Regions from separate parts of the Metabacillus schmidteae genome, predicted to be linked through region 2. Evidence: riboswitches for the same ligand, from Rfam matches in the RefSeq annotation. Region 2 holds a riboswitch; each other region holds the start of a gene.
The links. Region 2 has a riboswitch for cyclic di-GMP ahead of HWV59_RS18930 (anti-repressor SinI family protein). Riboswitches for the same ligand answer to the same signal wherever they lie in the genome.

Region 1: it holds a riboswitch for cyclic di-GMP, as region 2 does, so the genes downstream of both, HWV59_RS22705 (hypothetical protein) here and HWV59_RS18930 (anti-repressor SinI family protein) in region 2, are expected to answer to the same signal.
Region 3: it holds a riboswitch for cyclic di-GMP, as region 2 does, so the genes downstream of both, HWV59_RS26670 (hypothetical protein) here and HWV59_RS18930 (anti-repressor SinI family protein) in region 2, are expected to answer to the same signal.
Region 4: it holds a riboswitch for cyclic di-GMP, as region 2 does, so the genes downstream of both, HWV59_RS21015 (amidase) here and HWV59_RS18930 (anti-repressor SinI family protein) in region 2, are expected to answer to the same signal.

Annotation. Positions count from the first base shown of each region.
Region 1 is NZ_CAESCH010000002.1:388,510-392,818, reverse strand. It holds gene HWV59_RS22715 (GGDEF domain-containing protein) at 1-25, opposite strand, end outside; gene HWV59_RS22710 (HD-GYP domain-containing protein) at 261-1,172, opposite strand; gene HWV59_RS22705 (hypothetical protein) at 1,271-1,978, opposite strand; cyclic di-GMP riboswitch class I at 2,088-2,174, opposite strand; gene HWV59_RS22700 (AraC family transcriptional regulator) at 3,138-4,022, opposite strand; gene HWV59_RS22695 (EamA family transporter) at 4,141-4,309, shown strand, end outside.
Region 2 is NZ_CAESCH010000001.1:3,867,964-3,872,272, forward strand. It holds gene HWV59_RS18920 (DEAD/DEAH box helicase) at 1-1,100, shown strand, start outside; gene HWV59_RS18925 (YqhG family protein) at 1,116-1,916, shown strand; cyclic di-GMP riboswitch class I at 2,240-2,324, shown strand; gene HWV59_RS18930 (anti-repressor SinI family protein) at 2,358-2,507, shown strand; gene HWV59_RS18935 (helix-turn-helix domain-containing protein) at 2,610-2,942, shown strand; gene HWV59_RS18940 (DUF5658 family protein) at 3,204-3,506, opposite strand; gene HWV59_RS18945 (helix-turn-helix domain-containing protein) at 3,790-4,173, shown strand; gene sinI (DNA-binding anti-repressor SinI) at 4,166-4,309, shown strand.
Region 3 is NZ_CAESCH010000003.1:203,365-207,673, forward strand. It holds gene HWV59_RS26655 (GGDEF domain-containing protein) at 1-66, opposite strand, end outside; gene HWV59_RS26660 (IS1182 family transposase) at 319-1,674, opposite strand; gene HWV59_RS26665 (helix-turn-helix domain-containing protein) at 1,883-2,098, shown strand; cyclic di-GMP riboswitch class II at 2,124-2,206, shown strand; gene HWV59_RS26670 (hypothetical protein) at 2,460-2,774, shown strand; gene HWV59_RS26675 (hypothetical protein) at 2,927-3,073, shown strand; gene HWV59_RS26680 (hypothetical protein) at 3,791-4,309, shown strand, end outside.
Region 4 is NZ_CAESCH010000002.1:4,819-9,127, reverse strand. It holds gene HWV59_RS21025 (flagellar hook-basal body protein) at 1-525, opposite strand, end outside; gene HWV59_RS21020 (flagellar hook-basal body protein) at 542-1,384, opposite strand; cyclic di-GMP riboswitch class I at 1,551-1,640, shown strand; gene HWV59_RS21015 (amidase) at 1,681-2,556, shown strand; gene mreB (rod shape-determining protein) at 2,882-3,883, opposite strand; gene spoIIID (sporulation transcriptional regulator SpoIIID) at 4,037-4,309, opposite strand, start outside.

The DNA.
Region 1 (4,309 bases), on a different contig from region 2:
AAGCACTCTTTAATAAAGATTTCAATTCGTCCACTTCCTGTTAATAACTTTCTATAATAGTTAATATTTAGAAATATCTCTATCATGTTTAGACTAAAAGCTAGTGATTCGGTAGATCTAAAAAAACAAAGAGGTTTTTATCGTAGTAATAATTTAAACTTAGCTGCGCAAGCTGTTTGTGTTGAAAACTCCCAATGTGTCTAGAGGATTATTTAATAAAGTAATAAAACGGCTGAGAATCTGCCGTTTTTTCGTAAAAATTATTTTATCCTTCCTTCTTCTTTTAAGATTTCCTCAAATGCTTTTACGACATCTTCATCATAATGTGTTCCCGATAATCTTATTAGTTCATCTATGGCAATTTGGTCATTCATTGCCTTTCTATAAGCACGATCCTCTGTCATTGCATCAAAAGTATCACTCACTGCTATGATCCTAGCTTCAAGTAGAATTTCATTTCCTTTTAATCCATATGGATAGCCTGTACCATTTAATCTCTCATGGTGCTGTTCAATAATTGGAGCAAGTTCTTCATAGGATGTACCATTAAGCATTTTAGCACCATCAACTGGGTGTTTTTTTATTAATGCAAACTCTTCATCAGTTAGACGGCTCGGTTTATTAAGGACTTCAATAGGGACATGAATTTTCCCAATATCGTGAAGAGAAGCTGAAATTGTAAGATTTTCTAAATTCTCTTTATTTAACTTGAGCTTTCTTGCAATTTTTACGGAGTATTGTGCAACTCTTTCACTATGTTTATAAGTGTAACGGTCCTTTTCTTCTACTTTATTTACTATTTCAATTAATGCTGATATATCTTTACTTATATGTTTAAATACTTGTTCTGTAAAAACACATAGAAGAGATAACTTAGATAAAGTAGTAAAATGAATTGGATCTTTTAAATCTCTTGCAATAAAATAATCCTCTGGACCTAAGATATGCCTTTCATTTTCAAACTCAAATGAGACGTGTCCTGATAGAATAAAGTAAAATTCTAATGAATTTGGATTATCACTTGGATATACGTAGAATAACCTTCCCTCTTCTATTGTCTGATGCAATACCTCGGCTCCATCTCCTCTAGTAAGCAGGCTAAATTCAACATCACTATTTAATTTTACTTTTTCTAATGAAGAACCTTTTTTTCTCACTTGGAAACCAGCCACTCGTTTCACCCCAAACCCTGAATAAATAAAAAACGAGATCAATAGAGTTCCCGTTCCTCATATTTTCACTACATTTCTATAGTACATATTACTTATTATTAAAATCCTACAACTCTAATCGGATCAATCCAAACCCAGCGATCAGCAAATCTTACAAGTTTCCAACTACATTCTGCAATAACTCCTTTTTCAGCTGCTTTCTCTACTGTTTCATTTGACATTTTTAACGTTTCATCGTAAACTTTTTCAATTGTTTTTTCTAAGTCTTTAGTATATTTTTGTGTTCTTTCAGCAGTCTTTGCTGATTTTCCATCTAATTTTCCCTCTAATTTTGCAATCTTTCCCTCTATTTTTTCAGTCTTTCTTTCACCATTTACTGCCAACATTTCTTCTGTTAATTCAATAATGCCTTCTTGTAAAGCACTAATTTTTTCATTTATCTTATCTTGGTGTTCTTTCATTTTTTCTTCAATTTTATTTAATTTTTCTTGAGCTTTCTCTGCTTTATTAGAATCTATTGCAGTTTGTAATTCCTCAACTGCCCTTTCCCTTTCTTCAATTAATTTAAACATTTCTTTTCCTAATTCTATTTCTTTGACATCGTTAAGATATTCAGCATTAAGTTTATCTGCCTCTTCTACTGCCTTTTCAATCTTTACATCAATATCCAAATTTGTTTTTTCAATTAATTCAAGTGCGCTTTTCACATCTTTATTAGGTACTTCTGTATTCTCCATAGCAAATACGCTTGTCCCAACGCTAAAAGATAAAGTCATTGCTAAAATTGTTGATAATAGTTTTTTCATTTAAATCCCCTCCGATAATTTATACTCACTCACCTAGTTATGAGTCCACCCTCTGTTTAATCAAGTGCTAATGGTCAAAAAAGAGACTATTGGAATAGCCTCCATGCTATTCGGTAGTCCAGCCACCATAATTTTCGAAAATTGTAGGTCTGTGACTTTGTGTCCTTATCTTTCAATAAGTTTGCCATCATCGTAGGAAAATTTTATTATCTGATAGAGTTATATGATACTTTTTTCCTATCTAAACGAATTATATATTAGGCACTTTTTTCCTTCAATAGTGGTTTTTTGTAAAAGCATGGGTTTTTATGTCGAAATGAAGATTTTTAAAGTGTTTTTATACACAGGAGGGTGAAAAAGGAGTATTTTTCACTTTTAACTTTATGTTACCTTACTTCTTAGCATATCCTTTTAAGAATGGCCAAAAGAGGTCCCTCAGTGAAACAACATCTTATCTACAAGAATCAGTAAGCTTAATAAGAGTAAGACAATATATATAGGCAATAATAAAAAAACACAATAATAGCATCATCCATCAGCATGGGTGGACACTTGCCTGGTCTTTTATCTTTAATATCACAACATATTCTTTATTAGTGATCCATTATAGGAAGCCCTGGATTGCATGGGTTTTATCTATTGTATTTGTGATTTTTTTATGGAATATATTTGACCCTCCACTTCCTAAATAAAAGGAAACAGATAACGATTTCTTGGAGAAAGATTGGTAAATGCATTGTAAGAGGACTGTGCTGTCTTCGGAAGTTAGGTATCAATTAAATCGCTAAGAACGATTATTTCTTCATATATTTGCTCCTTGATCTGTAAATCATGACATTTATTATACTCATTAATTAACAAATTGATTTGTTTCATAAAGAGAATCATTTCTTCATTTGAAATCATATTATTTCAAGCTCCTACCATATGTAATACCATTATTTTAGGTAAATATTCCTGGTTATTCAAGCCTAATGTTTTCATATCGAAAAAAATGTGCATTCTTTTTATGGAATGCACCTAATCGTATGATTATTTGTTAACTCGACCACTCTTTTTGCATCATTTAATTCTATTAATTTTAACGATAACTCATCATTGATTTTTTTTATTAACATTCAATTCCCTCCCAATCTTTTTTTAAACTGAAGTTGCTATTTCAAGGGTGAAAAGTCTTTTTGTATGCTAAAGGTGTCATATGCATCGCCTTTCGAAATTTATCAATGAAATAGCTTGTACTATTAAAACCTACTAAATAGGCCACTTCTGTGACATTAGCTTCTGATTGTTGTAGTAGTGGTAAGCTTTTTTGAATCCTGTAATCAGTCACATAATTCAAAGGTGTTTTCTTCACCATTTTTTTGAAATACCGACAGCATTCAGAACGGCTTAATTGTCCTGCTTGTGCAATATCGTCTAAAAGGATTTTCTCATTATAGTGAAGATGAATCCAATTTAGCATTTGCTTCATTCGCTTACTCTTTATCAATTCGGTCTGTTCATACTCTAATTGACTTCCATTCAATATGAGGTTTTTCCAAATTAATGTTAGATGGACACTAATATCCATTTCATAGAATGGCGATTTTTGTTTTACCATTTGATTAATTTCTAAAATAGAGTTTACTATATTTCCCGCCCAAAGTTCATTTGGAACCAACCGTATATAAGGAATATTTGTCGCCTGCATAAAGGGGGATACAAAGGTTGGAAAAAGCTCTTGGGATACGATAAAACTAGGAGAAACATTTAAACATATATAGACACATCCCGAGTCATTCCTCTCTTTTGCCATATGCAGGCATCCGCTATTTATGAATACCCCCTCACCTTCACTAACATCAACACTTTCATCATTTATTTGAAAAGTTGCTTCTCCTTTTACAACGAAAACAAATTGAAATTCTTCATGCCAGTGAAGTGGTATATATCCATTTATATTTTTTGATATTGTTGTTTCGTAACATGCAATTGGTAATAAAACTGTACGATGTTCAGTTAATTCTTTTAAGCTGTTATCAATCTTAAAATCTTTTATTTGCATATGTCCACCTCAATATCCTTATATTTTTTGATTCGATTTATGTATTCTTCCGGGAAATTACCTTTTATTATTTAAGATACTATAACACAATTTTTATATATTAAGGAGAAAGTCATACATGAATAGAACAAAAGGAATACTTCTTGTTTTAACAGGGGCTGTGTTTTGGGGAATTGGCGGGACAGTTTCTAAGAAGCTTTTTCAAACATATGGGATTGATGTAGATTGGCTGGTGACAACCCGATTACTTATTGCCGGCTTTTTACTTCTAACCGTTCAATTTTTCA
Region 2 (4,309 bases):
AGAAATATTGTTTACTATTAACAGCAACACCAGTTCAAAACAGAGTAGAAGAAATTTTCAACTTAGTATCATTATTAAAACCAGGCCATCTTGGAAACGAAGCCTATTTTTCAGATGTGTTTTCAGCGAAGGAACGTTCAATTGAGGACCATGAGCAATTACGTGAGCTCATTAATAAAGTTATGATTAGAAATCGGCGCGGTGACACAGGTATTGAATGGCCAAAGCGTATTGTTGAAACAGTGCCAATCGAATTTTCAGAAACAGAACAACATCTTTATGACACCATTTCTGCTCTTAAGTCATCATCACAATATGCTGCAAACACCTTCTCTATTATGACCTTACAACGGGAAGCTTGCAGTAGTCGTGAAGCTGTCTATATGACTCTTAAAAAGATGCTTGACTTGCCTGAAGAAGAGGAAGCTGTTTTGCCAAATGATGTCATCAAAGAAATTATGATGGCCATTGACGGTGTTACGCAAAACTCAAAAGCATTAAAAGTAGTAGAGTTAATCAAAGAACTTGATGATAAAGTCATTATTTTCACTGAATATCGAGCAACTCAATTTTATTTACAATGGTTTCTTCAGCAGCATGGCATTACGTCCGTTCCATTTCGTGGTGGCTTTAAAAGAGGAAAAAAAGATTGGATGAAAGAACTCTTTAAAAATCGCGTACAAGTACTCATAGCGACAGAAGCTGGCGGTGAAGGAATCAACCTTCAATTTTGTCATAATATTATCAATTATGATTTACCATGGAATCCAATGCGTTTAGAACAGCGTATTGGTCGTATACACCGTTTAGGTCAGGAACAAGACGTTAACATATACAATATGGCAACCAAAAACACAGTTGAAGAACATATTTTAACTCTTCTGTATGACAAAATTAATTTATTTGAAAAAGTCATTGGTGACCTTGATGAGATTCTCACTCGATTAGAAATTAAAAACTTCGAGGAACATATACAAGACATCATGTACCACTCAAAAAGCGACAGAGAAATGAAAATAAAAATGGAGAATTTAACATCAATTCTCGATTATGCTCAAGCTTCACAAGAACAACGAAAAGCAGCAAGCGGAGATAAGTAGAAAGGTGGCGACAGTATGCAGCAAGAACAAATTCATCACTTTTTAGAAAGCTTTTTCAAATCCAATTCCTGTGACATTCTTGAAAACAAAGAAGGATATATAACAGTACAACTTACTATTGAAATGGATAAGCTTTTAATGAATAGACCATTTTACTGGCACTACCTTGAAAAAACAAACGGGGTACCAAACCCAATGAAACTTACCCTAATCACTGATCAAAATCGTGCGCCAAAAGACCTGAAAGGAGAGGTCATGCATTTCGGTGCTCCCCGTCTTCACCAAATTTTTCAATCAACCAAAACACTGGGAAGCTATATCAGACTTTTTGAACATGTCAAAACAGACGGAGGAAATAAACCTCTCCATCCTTGGGTCGGAGTCAATATCATCGTTTCCTACCAATGCGATATGAAAAAGGACCACCTATACTCGATCGGCCTACATTTAATAAGCGGTACTATAGTCGAAAACTTTCAAGACAAACTTGAAAATTTAGACTTAACACCAAAAATTCCAGATCTTTGCTTTACGATGTCTCCCCTTATTAGGCCGGAAAGTGGTTTAAAACGAATTGAACAATTCATTTTGCAAGATATACAAGCCCAAGATCATACATGGGCAGACAAGGCAAGAGATAGATGGAACGAAGACCTAGAACTTTTAAACCATTTTTACGAAGACCTAGAGGAAAAACCTGAATGCTATGAAGTCGAAAAACAAGCATTGAAAGAGCTTTATGAACCTCAGATTCACATTTCAATTCAAAGCGGCGGGATTTTTTATTTGACCCCGGAAGGTATTTTCAACTCCTAAGTAATGATACTAATTACTTAGGAGAAGTACAAATTGATAAAAATTAATTTTCGTTCGACAAAAATTAATTTTAAAATCTCCGTTTCTTATTAATTTATTGTAAAAATAAAGCCAGAATAACATCTAAAAAACCTTTCTTCTCACCTACTTTTGTAAATTCATTGTAAAAATTACAGATAAATGAAAAAAATTTATTTCATCGACAAAGTTCAGCATACATTGATAATAATTCTCTTTTATAATAGAACTTGTTAATAGTTAAAAAGTTATACATAAATAAAGGACTATAGAAATATAATTATTAACACTTGATGACAAAATAATCAGTACAAAGGCAAACCTATTGAAAAATAGGGACGCAAAGTCACGGGTCTTCAGGTTAACAACTAAGACGGCTGGGCTGCCTGAAATACAGATTGGTATTTTAGGAGGAAAAGAAAAATGGAGATAGTTGAAAAAATCACACATGATGAACAGCTCGATCAAGAGTGGGTCGAGCTCATACTAGAAGCTTTAGAACTAGGAATCAGTGTAGAGGAAATAAAAGATTTCTTATCCAAAAAGTCAAATGCCGTTTTAAAATCGTCATAAATAGTATTAACTCAATGTAAATTTTTTTTGATTTGTGTTCTGCATATAAAACAAACCCTTCTTTATATGTTATAATGGCTTCAATAAGGAAGGTGACTTGACGTGATTGGTCCAAGAATCAAAAAATATCGCACACAAAAAAATCTATCACTGTCCGAACTAGCAGAACGAGCGGGAGTAGCAAAATCCTACCTAAGTTCGATTGAGCGTAATCTCCAGTCAAACCCTTCTGTTCAATTTTTAGAAAAAGTCTCATCAGTTCTTGGTGTATCAGTTAATACTCTTCTTAATGAACATAACGAATCCGACCCAGAAGAGCTTGACATAGAATGGACAAAACTCGTACAGGATGCAATGAAGTCTGGTGTTTCAAAGGAGCAGTTTAAGGAGTTTTTGGAATTTACTAAGTGGAAAATAAGCAATGACAATAAGTAAGAGCATCCCAGGGAGCTAAGGCTTTCGGATGCTCTTTTATTTATAAGCTTATCAATTATTATAAATTTTTCTGCCTCTATATTGTTCATAAATGCGGCAAGAATGCTGAAGGTTAGTTTGGTGGTTGACACTACATATTTTTCCATCGATAATTTCATTTGCACAATAAGGACATATCCATTTTTTTATTTTTGAACTGCTATAGGATGTATTATTACACCTAGTACACGTTTTTCTATACATACACTCCCATCCTTTACTTTAACTATAAAAGACCTCTACTATCCAAAAACCGTGAAAACCAATAATAATGGTATACAATATTGAACCAACCCCTAATATCCTTTTTAAGATGTTCCAGTTGGGAATTTTATCGAAATATAGAAGAGAAAATAAAATGAATGATAGTAATATTTTTGTGAATAAAAAAGGCATTGGCCCTAGATCTAATAGTACGTTCATTAATGGATTAGCTTCCTGAATATGTCTACCTGAAACCCCTATGTATGTTGCTAAGGCATCTACTATGTTTAATAGTGCTATGTAATAACATAAGAATCTCATTTTATCACCTCATATAATTCTCATTCTTTATAGAGAACAAAAGTTTCTAGTTCCAGTCATTTTCTGTTATTGTTGATAAGAATAGATTAATCCACTATAAAGAACAAGTCAATACTATCGTCCCACTAAAACTATATATATTTTCTTAATAAAGAACAAAAGCTATGTTTTCCATCCAATCTCATCCCTTTCCTAGTAATCTTTATACTTTATAAAGAACAAATTGTGCTGTATAATGAATAGTGTACCTATTTAAACTATTATTGATAAGGAGACCCAAAATATGGTTGGAGAAAGAGTAAGGGAGCTGAGGCAGGAAAAGGGATATACAATTAGTGAATTAGCTGAATTAGCTGGGGTATCTAAATCTTATTTAAGTTATATTGAAAGAGATGTGCAAAAGAACCCTTCCATTCAATTTTTAAAAAAGATTGCAATTCCACTTGATACAGAAGTCGAAGATTTATTAGGAGCAACAACCTCCTACGACCCTTTAAACACAAACTTCATTGATAAAGAATGGAATATCTTGTTGAATAAAGCAATAAAGGAGGGTATGAGTAAAAATGATTTTAAAGAGTTTCGGGACTACTTAAGGTTTAAGAAATGGATAAATTCTAAGCAAAGAAACCCCACTACTACACAGGAGGATTTTTCAGATGACTAAAGTGAAGGAACAAATAGGTTTAAAAGATATGGAAAAGGAATGGGTTGAATTAATAAGTGAAGCAAGAAAACTCGGTCTATCCTATGATGCAATAAAAAAATTCCTTCACAATGAGAAAGCATCAAAAAGAAATTAG
Region 3 (4,309 bases), on a different contig from region 2:
AGCAAGCGGGTTTAATTCTTTTATAGTGGACATTTGCTTGAAAGAATTTTGTAAAAGCGTTTGCATTTCAAAAAACACTATATTTGAGAAATGGGGGAGGAGAGGTAAAGGAAATTCTTTCTAAAAAATTCGTGTTTTTTCTAATAAACCTATTCCTGTGTCCAAAGACCTGTATTATACTTTTATTATAATTTCCTTGTTTGATAATATGAATTTAAAAAAATATATTAATTCTTGGTAATTGAATCAATTTCATAATTACTTATTTTAAAGAAACACAGACCTTCAGAATTTGTTTTCTATTAAATTTTTTAATGTTTAAGCTGCTTGTTGTTGAATTAACACGGCATTGATACGATCGGCAGCTAATTTTGAAGCATTATAAACTAAAGTTACTAAGTCAAAATGAACTTTGGCACGTTTTCCAGTACGATAACGAACGTTGTCCAGCTGGAAATATCCCTTTAGATAAGCATTCACACGCTCCACAGCGGTACGGCGTTTAAATATCGTCTTCCAAGCTATTGATCCGCGAGCTGGTGCTGTATATTTTCTCAAATCAGTAGTGATTCTCACTTTGTATACCTTTTGACAAAGACCATCATTCGCTAAAGAACAGTCTTTACATTCCTTTGGTCGAGTATATTTTAGTGTCTCATATTTCGGATCAAAACTGTCATAACGGTAGGAATGCTCTCTGACACATGTTGGTGCGAAATGTTTATCAAAGCCAATAGGTTCAGGCTCATTGCGTTTGTTATAAGCAATAACAGATTGATGTCCCATTCGATGAATCTGCGTATAGATAGGTTCGAAATCATATCCAGCATCCATTGTTTCATAGCGCAGATTTGGAAGAGGCACACGTTCATGAATACATGTTAATAAAGGAATAGCTGCCTTTCCATCATTAAGGTTGCCAGAGGAAAAAAGGGATTGCAAAATGTATTGGCTCGTTGAGCCAACTGCTAAGTGGGCCTTATAGCCAAACCAAAAGACGTTTTTCCCTTCGCTATTCTTCTTTACACCCCATTGAGGGTCTTGAGGAATTTCATGGCGAAGTTCGGCTAAAGGAACGTCCAGTTGTTCTTCAATTTTCTTTTCAAAAAGAGGAAGATTGGCTTCACGTTCTGCTTTTTCAATTAACCATTGTTCCCTTTTCTCATTGGACTTGCGACCACGTTTCTTGGGTTCATTTTTAGGTTTTTCATCTTTTGGAGGTGCCTGATCGCGTGCTTCAAAGTGTGTGGCATCAATGGCAATGGTATCATCCGTAATAAATCCTTCGGATATCGCTTGAAGAAGAAGAGTTTCTTGAACCTCTTCCAAAACCTTCGATTCACTAATGATAGTAATCATTCGTGAATAAGCAGCATCTGATGGTACGGAATCAGATACTAAAAACCCACAGTCAAGACGGAAAATCATATCATTCTTCAATCGTTTAACTAAATCTTTAATAAATGGGATTCTTTCTGAAATTCTAGCAACCAAGGAGTAAATCATAGCAGCATAGTTAAGTTCAACTGGTCTACCAAAACGGGATTTCTTCGTTACCACAGCGAAGATTTGTTCAATGTCAATAGTAGAAAAAATAGCTTCAAACCGTTGGGTAGGTTCTAAATCATATAATTCTTGTAGGTCAAACAGGCTTCCTTGTCGTATAATAGTCATAGGGAGTCTTCCTCCAGTCTTATTAGTTTGTGTGGTGCTTACTAAATTCGACATTTTGGGGAGGTACTCCTTTTTTTAGTTCTCAGAAGCCTTGAGCCCGTAGGGCTCATAATTATGAAATTCATTCAATTAATAGGAAATATAACTTATAATCTATAGAGTTTTCCTTTCAATATTAGTAAACTTAATCATAAGAAAGGAAATTTCGATGAAAATTGATGTTAAGATAAAGTTTGGTCAGAAAGTTAGGTATCACAGGAGAAAAAAAGGTTTTTCTCAAGAGGAATTAGGAGATTTAACTGATCTACATCAAACTTATATTAGCGATGTGGAAAGAGGTTTACGTAACATTTCTCTTGAAAATATTTATGAAATTGCACATGCATTAGATGTTAGAATGTGTGATTTGTTGAATTTTGACTAATAATTTTGAAGTAATTATCATTAAACAAATACTTGGAAGCAATGATAGGCTGTTCTTATTTGGGCACTTGAACAATCTGGAGCTAGTAGTGCAACCGGCCATTATATAGATGGCTTTTTTTATTGCCAACTAAAGAATTTATTGTATTCAGATTTATTCGTGCGTTTTTGAGGTGTGTTACAATTTCGTAAATTCACTTTTAAGATTACCCCCAATAATTATATGGAATACCGTAATTATATTAAGAACAATTTATAATAATATAAAAAATTCTTATTTCTATTAAAATTGTGGAATCTAAAAGTTTTATCTATGATTTTTTCTATAATAAAAATAGAAGAAGAGAAGTGAGGTTTTTTTAATGAGTTTAATCCAAGAACGAGAGAGCATAGATAATATATTAGTAGCTGCAAGAGAATTTGTAGTGAGAGAAAGTTTAACTTTAATAGATGAAAATACTGTAGAAGAACATATTTCACTTACTAGAGAAATTAAAACAGTTTTTTCGCATTCTTTAAATGAAAAAATAGAAGTTTTATACGCAAAATCTAGAGATATACCTTTATCTAATTTTAGAGGTCTTAAAAGAGATGAAATAGTATCTGAAAAGTATATAATTAATACTTTTAAGCTATCTAGAGATGATGCTAGAGAATACCTTTCAAGTAGAGTATAAAGTAGTCGTGATTATATATCAGACTACTTTTTTGTTTAAACTTTTCACTAATATACATGCTATTGGTATGTAGTTGTAGTTAAATATATTTATAGAATTATAGATTAGCACGATTTTAGACTATAGGTTAACTAATAACCATGAGGAAAAATATGACGACAGTATACATAAAATGGCATGGTCCTTATTTATTAAATAACATAATTCATAATCAGATTGCATTAAATAACAGTGGTATTTATGCAATCTACCGTCAATACATAGGGTACGAAACATTACTTTATGTTGGTAAAACTTAAAGGAGTTTTTTACAAAGGCTATCAGAACATGAAAAACAATGGCTATCAACTGTAAGAGGAGAATTGAAAGTTAGGTTTGGAGTTCATTCATTTCCAGAAGGTGAAAGAGTGAAAGATTCACAGTACGAAAATTTAATGATGTCGTCGAAGCTTTACTCATAACAACATATCAACCTTTAGAAAATACAACAAACTATCATTGGTATTATGGTAGAACTAAACTAGAGATTATTAACTTTGGGAGAACAGGCATTTTAGATAGGATTGTATCTGCAGAAAATCTAGAGTGGGCATAAAAACTAAAAGCTAAGAGAACTAGTGTTAGCCTTATAAGTGATCAGCTAATACTTAACGTTGAATAGTGCATTTATTTAGTCTATAATAAATATGTTCAAACTTTTTCTTTTGTTATTTTTATGCGACCATTTATTACATAAGGTCAGCTGTTAATGATCAAACATAGTAGCCTCTGGGCTTAGGTTTTAGACACTTTTGTGTCCTTATTAAACCTTTGCCCAGGGGCTTTTTTGTTAGTTTTTGGGAAAGAGCGAGTTTGAATAAAAAAAACTTTTAGAAAGAGTGATTATTTTATGAAAGGTGAATGTCTACCAAGTTGTTGTGTATGTAGTAGTTGTTGTGATGAGACTTTGTTTCGAGTAAGAGGAAAAAACTTCTGTTCTGAAGATTGTCTTATCGAAGAGGAAGGAGTTGAAGAAGGTGTTTAAACTTACCTGTTTTGCGCCAGTTCATCCTTCAAAGTTAGGTCCTGCCCTACAATCAGTACATTTCAAAGAAGTAAAAGGTGACTTTATATGGGAGATGGATGGAACTCAATTTGTTATTGAACCATTTAAGAAATATGGGGATCATCAATCTTCTTATGGGTACAGAGTCTATTTTAATGGATCAATTGATGGAGCGTTATATCTTTTTGACATGTCAATGGGTTGTTTTCAACCACAAATTAACGCAGTCGAATATACCTTGCATCATCAGTCAAAAAACCAAGAGAGTTGGATTAAAGATTTATTTAGAAGATCTTCCTTTGAGAAATCAAAGACTAGAGGAATTTTTCAGAAGGGAAATGTAGGCGTTATTTGTCTACCTGACTCAACTGTAAATCTTCAAATTCGAAAAAAAGTAAAGTCTTTTAGACTTATAGAGTTGATAAAAGAGATCGAATGTCTTAGACAGGAAATAATGCCGTCAGACTACGATCTCTTTTCTGTTGAAGGA
Region 4 (4,309 bases), on a different contig from region 2:
TCTCGGTATGGCTCTAATTGTTCCATCTTTTGAAATCATAAGCTCTTTAAATGTATCATTGAACCGAATTGGGTTTTGATTTTCATCCAGGACCAGGTTACCCGATGCTGTTGAGAGTAAGAGCTGGTTACTTCCGTCCGTTGCTGGCGATAAATATAGAGCACCATCTCGAGTATAATTAATTTGCCCATTTACATCAATTTGTAAAAACTGATCTGGTGAAGTAAAAGCAATATCAAGTGATCTGCCAGTTTGCTTGATGCTGCCTTGTGTAAACACAACGCTTTTATTTAGTCTTGCGCCTGTTCCTTGTCGAATCCCAAGTTCTGTTCCAAAACGTTCTTCTTCTCTTTCTTCTAATGCATTGCCTTGATTAGTAAATTGCTGACGAACTAATTCGGAGAATGTTGTTTCCGTTCTTTTATAGCTTTGAGTATCAACATTTGCCAGGTTGTGGCCAATTTGATCAAGCTGTTTTTGGATCTGGCCCATTGTATTAGTCGCTGTAATCATTGAGCGTAACATTTATTATTTCCCCCTATTATGATAAGCGGCCAATTTCATTTGCGGCCTTTTCCATGCTTTTATCATATGCTTGCAGCACCTTTTGATTTGCTTCAAATGAACGGTAGGCTGTCATGATATCCGTATATGTTCTTCCTACATCTACAGTGGAAGTTTCCAGATAGTTTTGTTTTAAATTGTATTGGATGTCACCATTGTTGATTGCTGTTGGAAGGGCTTGGCCGTCTGAAGTACGGAATATTCCATTTCCTTCTTTGACTAGATTACGTACATCTTCAGCAAAACGGACATCAATTTGTGCGATAGGTTCTGGTTCTCCATCTACCAAAACATCGCCGGCAGTTGTAACGCTGAATTCACTGGCTTGGATAGAGATTGGTTGTCCTGCTGTTGAAAGCACAGGATTTCCATCTGAAAGTAAAAGACCATTTTCGTCTAATGTAAAATGTCCGTTGCGTGTGTAGCGTTCCTCACCAGCTCCGTTTTGAACAGCAAAGAATAATGAACCTTTTACATTTGTTTCCGGATGTAGAGGAACAGTTTCTTCAACTAAGGCAACATCAGTTACCAGGCCTGTTTCCTTTAGCTCACCTTGGATATCTCTACTTTTAATTTCCTGTAAATAAACTCCAGAATTAATCGAACCAATTGTTTGCATGCCTGCTACATTCATTCCATTACCAGTTGGAACAGTTTTATTTTCCATACGCTGCAAGAGCATTTCCGGAAAAGCCCGGATTGTCGATTGATCCGCTTTATACCCCGCTGTATTTGCATTTGCCATATTATTTGATAGCATTTCTGTTCGGCGCTGCTGTGCCAACATCCCTGCAGTTGCTGTATATAAACCTCTTAGCATGAGTAAACCCACCTTAACCGTGTTTTTGTCCGAACAACTGAATTCTTTTTCGACAGAATTCCCTATTATTGATTATAAAGGAGAACGATTGTTTTCTCCATTGTTAGTTTTTAGGAAAAAATATTTTTATTTCTTTTTTCCTAGCTTGTCTTTATAATAAAGAAAAATCTGATAAGGGCAAACTTGTCGAAAGGCAGGGACGCAAAGCTATGGGCCTATACAATATTTTACATTGCACGGTCGCCAAGCTGCCAGGCTCCTTTTTGAGCCATGGGCTTTATAGGGAGAAGAATAAGATGAAAAGAATAATCTTGATGTTTATTTTAACTATGTTTGTGTTGGGGGTTGCCGGTGTGAATAAAGCAAATGCCAGCGCGAACACGGAATACTCTACATGGCTTTGGGATACGAATCAAATTGTGACGAATCGTGAAGCTATATTAGAATTTCTTGAAAATAAACAAGTATCTCATGTGTATTTACAAATTAACCGATTGATTAATGTTGACCAATATAAACAATTTATTAAAGAAGCTTCAGCACGTCAAATAAAGGTTTATGCGCTTGACGGTGCTCCTGAATGGGGACCATCATCTAAGGCTTTTACTAACTTTTTGAACTGGGTTTCCGCCTATCAAACAAGTGCAGCTGAGGGTGAAAAATTTTCCGGCATTCATCTTGATGTTGAGCCATATCTTACTTCACAATGGACTACAAATTACAGTGGAGCTGTGCTGAAATATCAAAATGTCATTTTAACTGCAGCGAATACTGCGAAGACACTTGGAATACCATTCGCCGCTGATATTCCTTTTTGGTTTGACGAGATGAATGTGAAAAATAAATACGGAAAAGGAAATCTCGCTGAATGGGTGATTAAGAATACGAGTGAGATTACAATCATGGCATACCGTGATAAGGCTGTTGGTCCCAATGGGATTATTGAGCTAGCGAAATACGAAATAAATCTTGCAGCGTCACTTAATAAAGATGTCACGATTGCTGTTGAAACGATGAACCTGGGCAGCAGTGACGGATTCCTGACGTTTTATGAGGAAGGGCAAAGTGCGATGGACCAAGAGCTTGCGCTTGTTTCAGATGCTTATAAGGATTATTCAAGCTTTAAAGGTGTTGCGGTGCATCACGTGGGGAGCTGGATGGAGTTACGGTAAGGAGAATGGATGGAGAATCGGCTTTTTGTGGCCGATTCTTTTTTATGCTTTTATTCCTATTTGAGTACAAACTTATTGGCGGGACGAGGGACCTGTCCCATTGGACCTTCCTTTGGACCTTATTTGCGATTCTTCATTTATATTTGCGATTTCAAAAATTTATTTGCGATTAGACAAATTTATTTACTATTTTTCGAATTTATTTGCGATTAGACAAATTCCGCCATGATTCTACACACACTGCCGGGACAAGGAACCTGTCCCCATGACCCACACCATGACCCACACAAAAAAAGAACCTGCACAAGTCAGGTTCTTAAAAGTATCATCCGAATTTTTTGCGTGGAAGTTTGTCCATGTTGTCCAGCATGATTCCTGTGCCGATTGCTACGCAGTCCATTGGTGCTTCAGCTACTAGTACTGGTACTTTTAGTTCTTCAGCTAAAAGTTGGTCTAAGCCGTTAAGTAGTGCTCCACCACCTGTTAAAATAACACCGCGGTCGATGATGTCTGCTGAAAGTTCTGGAGGAGTACGTTCCAGGACACTCTTAGCAGCTTGTACAATGGCGGAAATTGGTTCACGAAGTGCTGCTTCCACTTCTGTTGAGTTCACGGTAATTGTACGAGGTAATCCTGTTACCATGTCACGACCACGAATACTGATTTCTTCATAACGTGCGCCTGGGAATACAGTTGCTACATTGACTTTAATATCTTCTGCAGTACGCTCACCGATTAATAGCTTGTACTCTTTTTTAATGTAATTTAAAATTTCCGCGTCAAACTTGTCCCCAGCCATTTTAATGGAAGAGGCGGTGACAATATCGCCCATTGACAACACAGCGACATCAGTAGTTCCACCGCCAATATCAACAACCATGTTTCCATAAGGTTGGAAGATGTCCATACCGGCACCAATTGCTGCTACCTTTGGTTCTTCCTCAAGAAATACATTTTTACCGCCGCTTTTTTCAGCAGCTTCTTTAATTGCCTTTTGTTCAACAGATGTAATATTCGTTGGGCAGCAAATGAGCATGCGCGGCTTTGAAAGTAACCCTTTTACATTCAGCTTATTAATAAAGTGCTTTAGCATTGCCTCTGTTACTTCAAAGTCTGCAATAACACCGTCTTTTAATGGGCGAATAGCAACAATATTCCCAGGAGTACGTCCTACCATACGTCTAGCTTCTTCACCAACGGCAAGTACCTTACCAGTATTTTTGTCCAGGGCAACAACGGAAGGCTCGTTTAACACAATTCCCTTCCCTTTCACATGAATAAGTACGTTAGCCGTACCAAGATCTATACCAATATCCCTCGCAAACATTCTATCTATATCCTCCTTGCAAATCTTCATATCCGAAATACTGACCTAATTACCTATTTTATCACAATTTCGCAAAAATAGTATGATTTTGTAAAAAAATTTCAGGTGAGTATGTAGGGAATTGTCGATTTACTTAAAGTAGATAGAATTCATTTACTTCACTGGTTCTTCTTCTAAAATTTCGTCCTTCTTGTACTTCAACTTTGTTGCTTCTCCACCACGTAAATGTCTGATTGATTTATGATAATCAAGTATTTCCTTTACCTCATTCGCAAGATCAGGGTTAATTTCAGGTAACCTTTCCGTTAAATCCTTGTGGACGGTACTTTTGGAAACACCAAACTCCTTCGCAATGACGCGAACAGTTTTCTTTGTCTCCACGATATACTTCCCAATCTTGATTGTGCGTTCTTTGATGTAATCGTG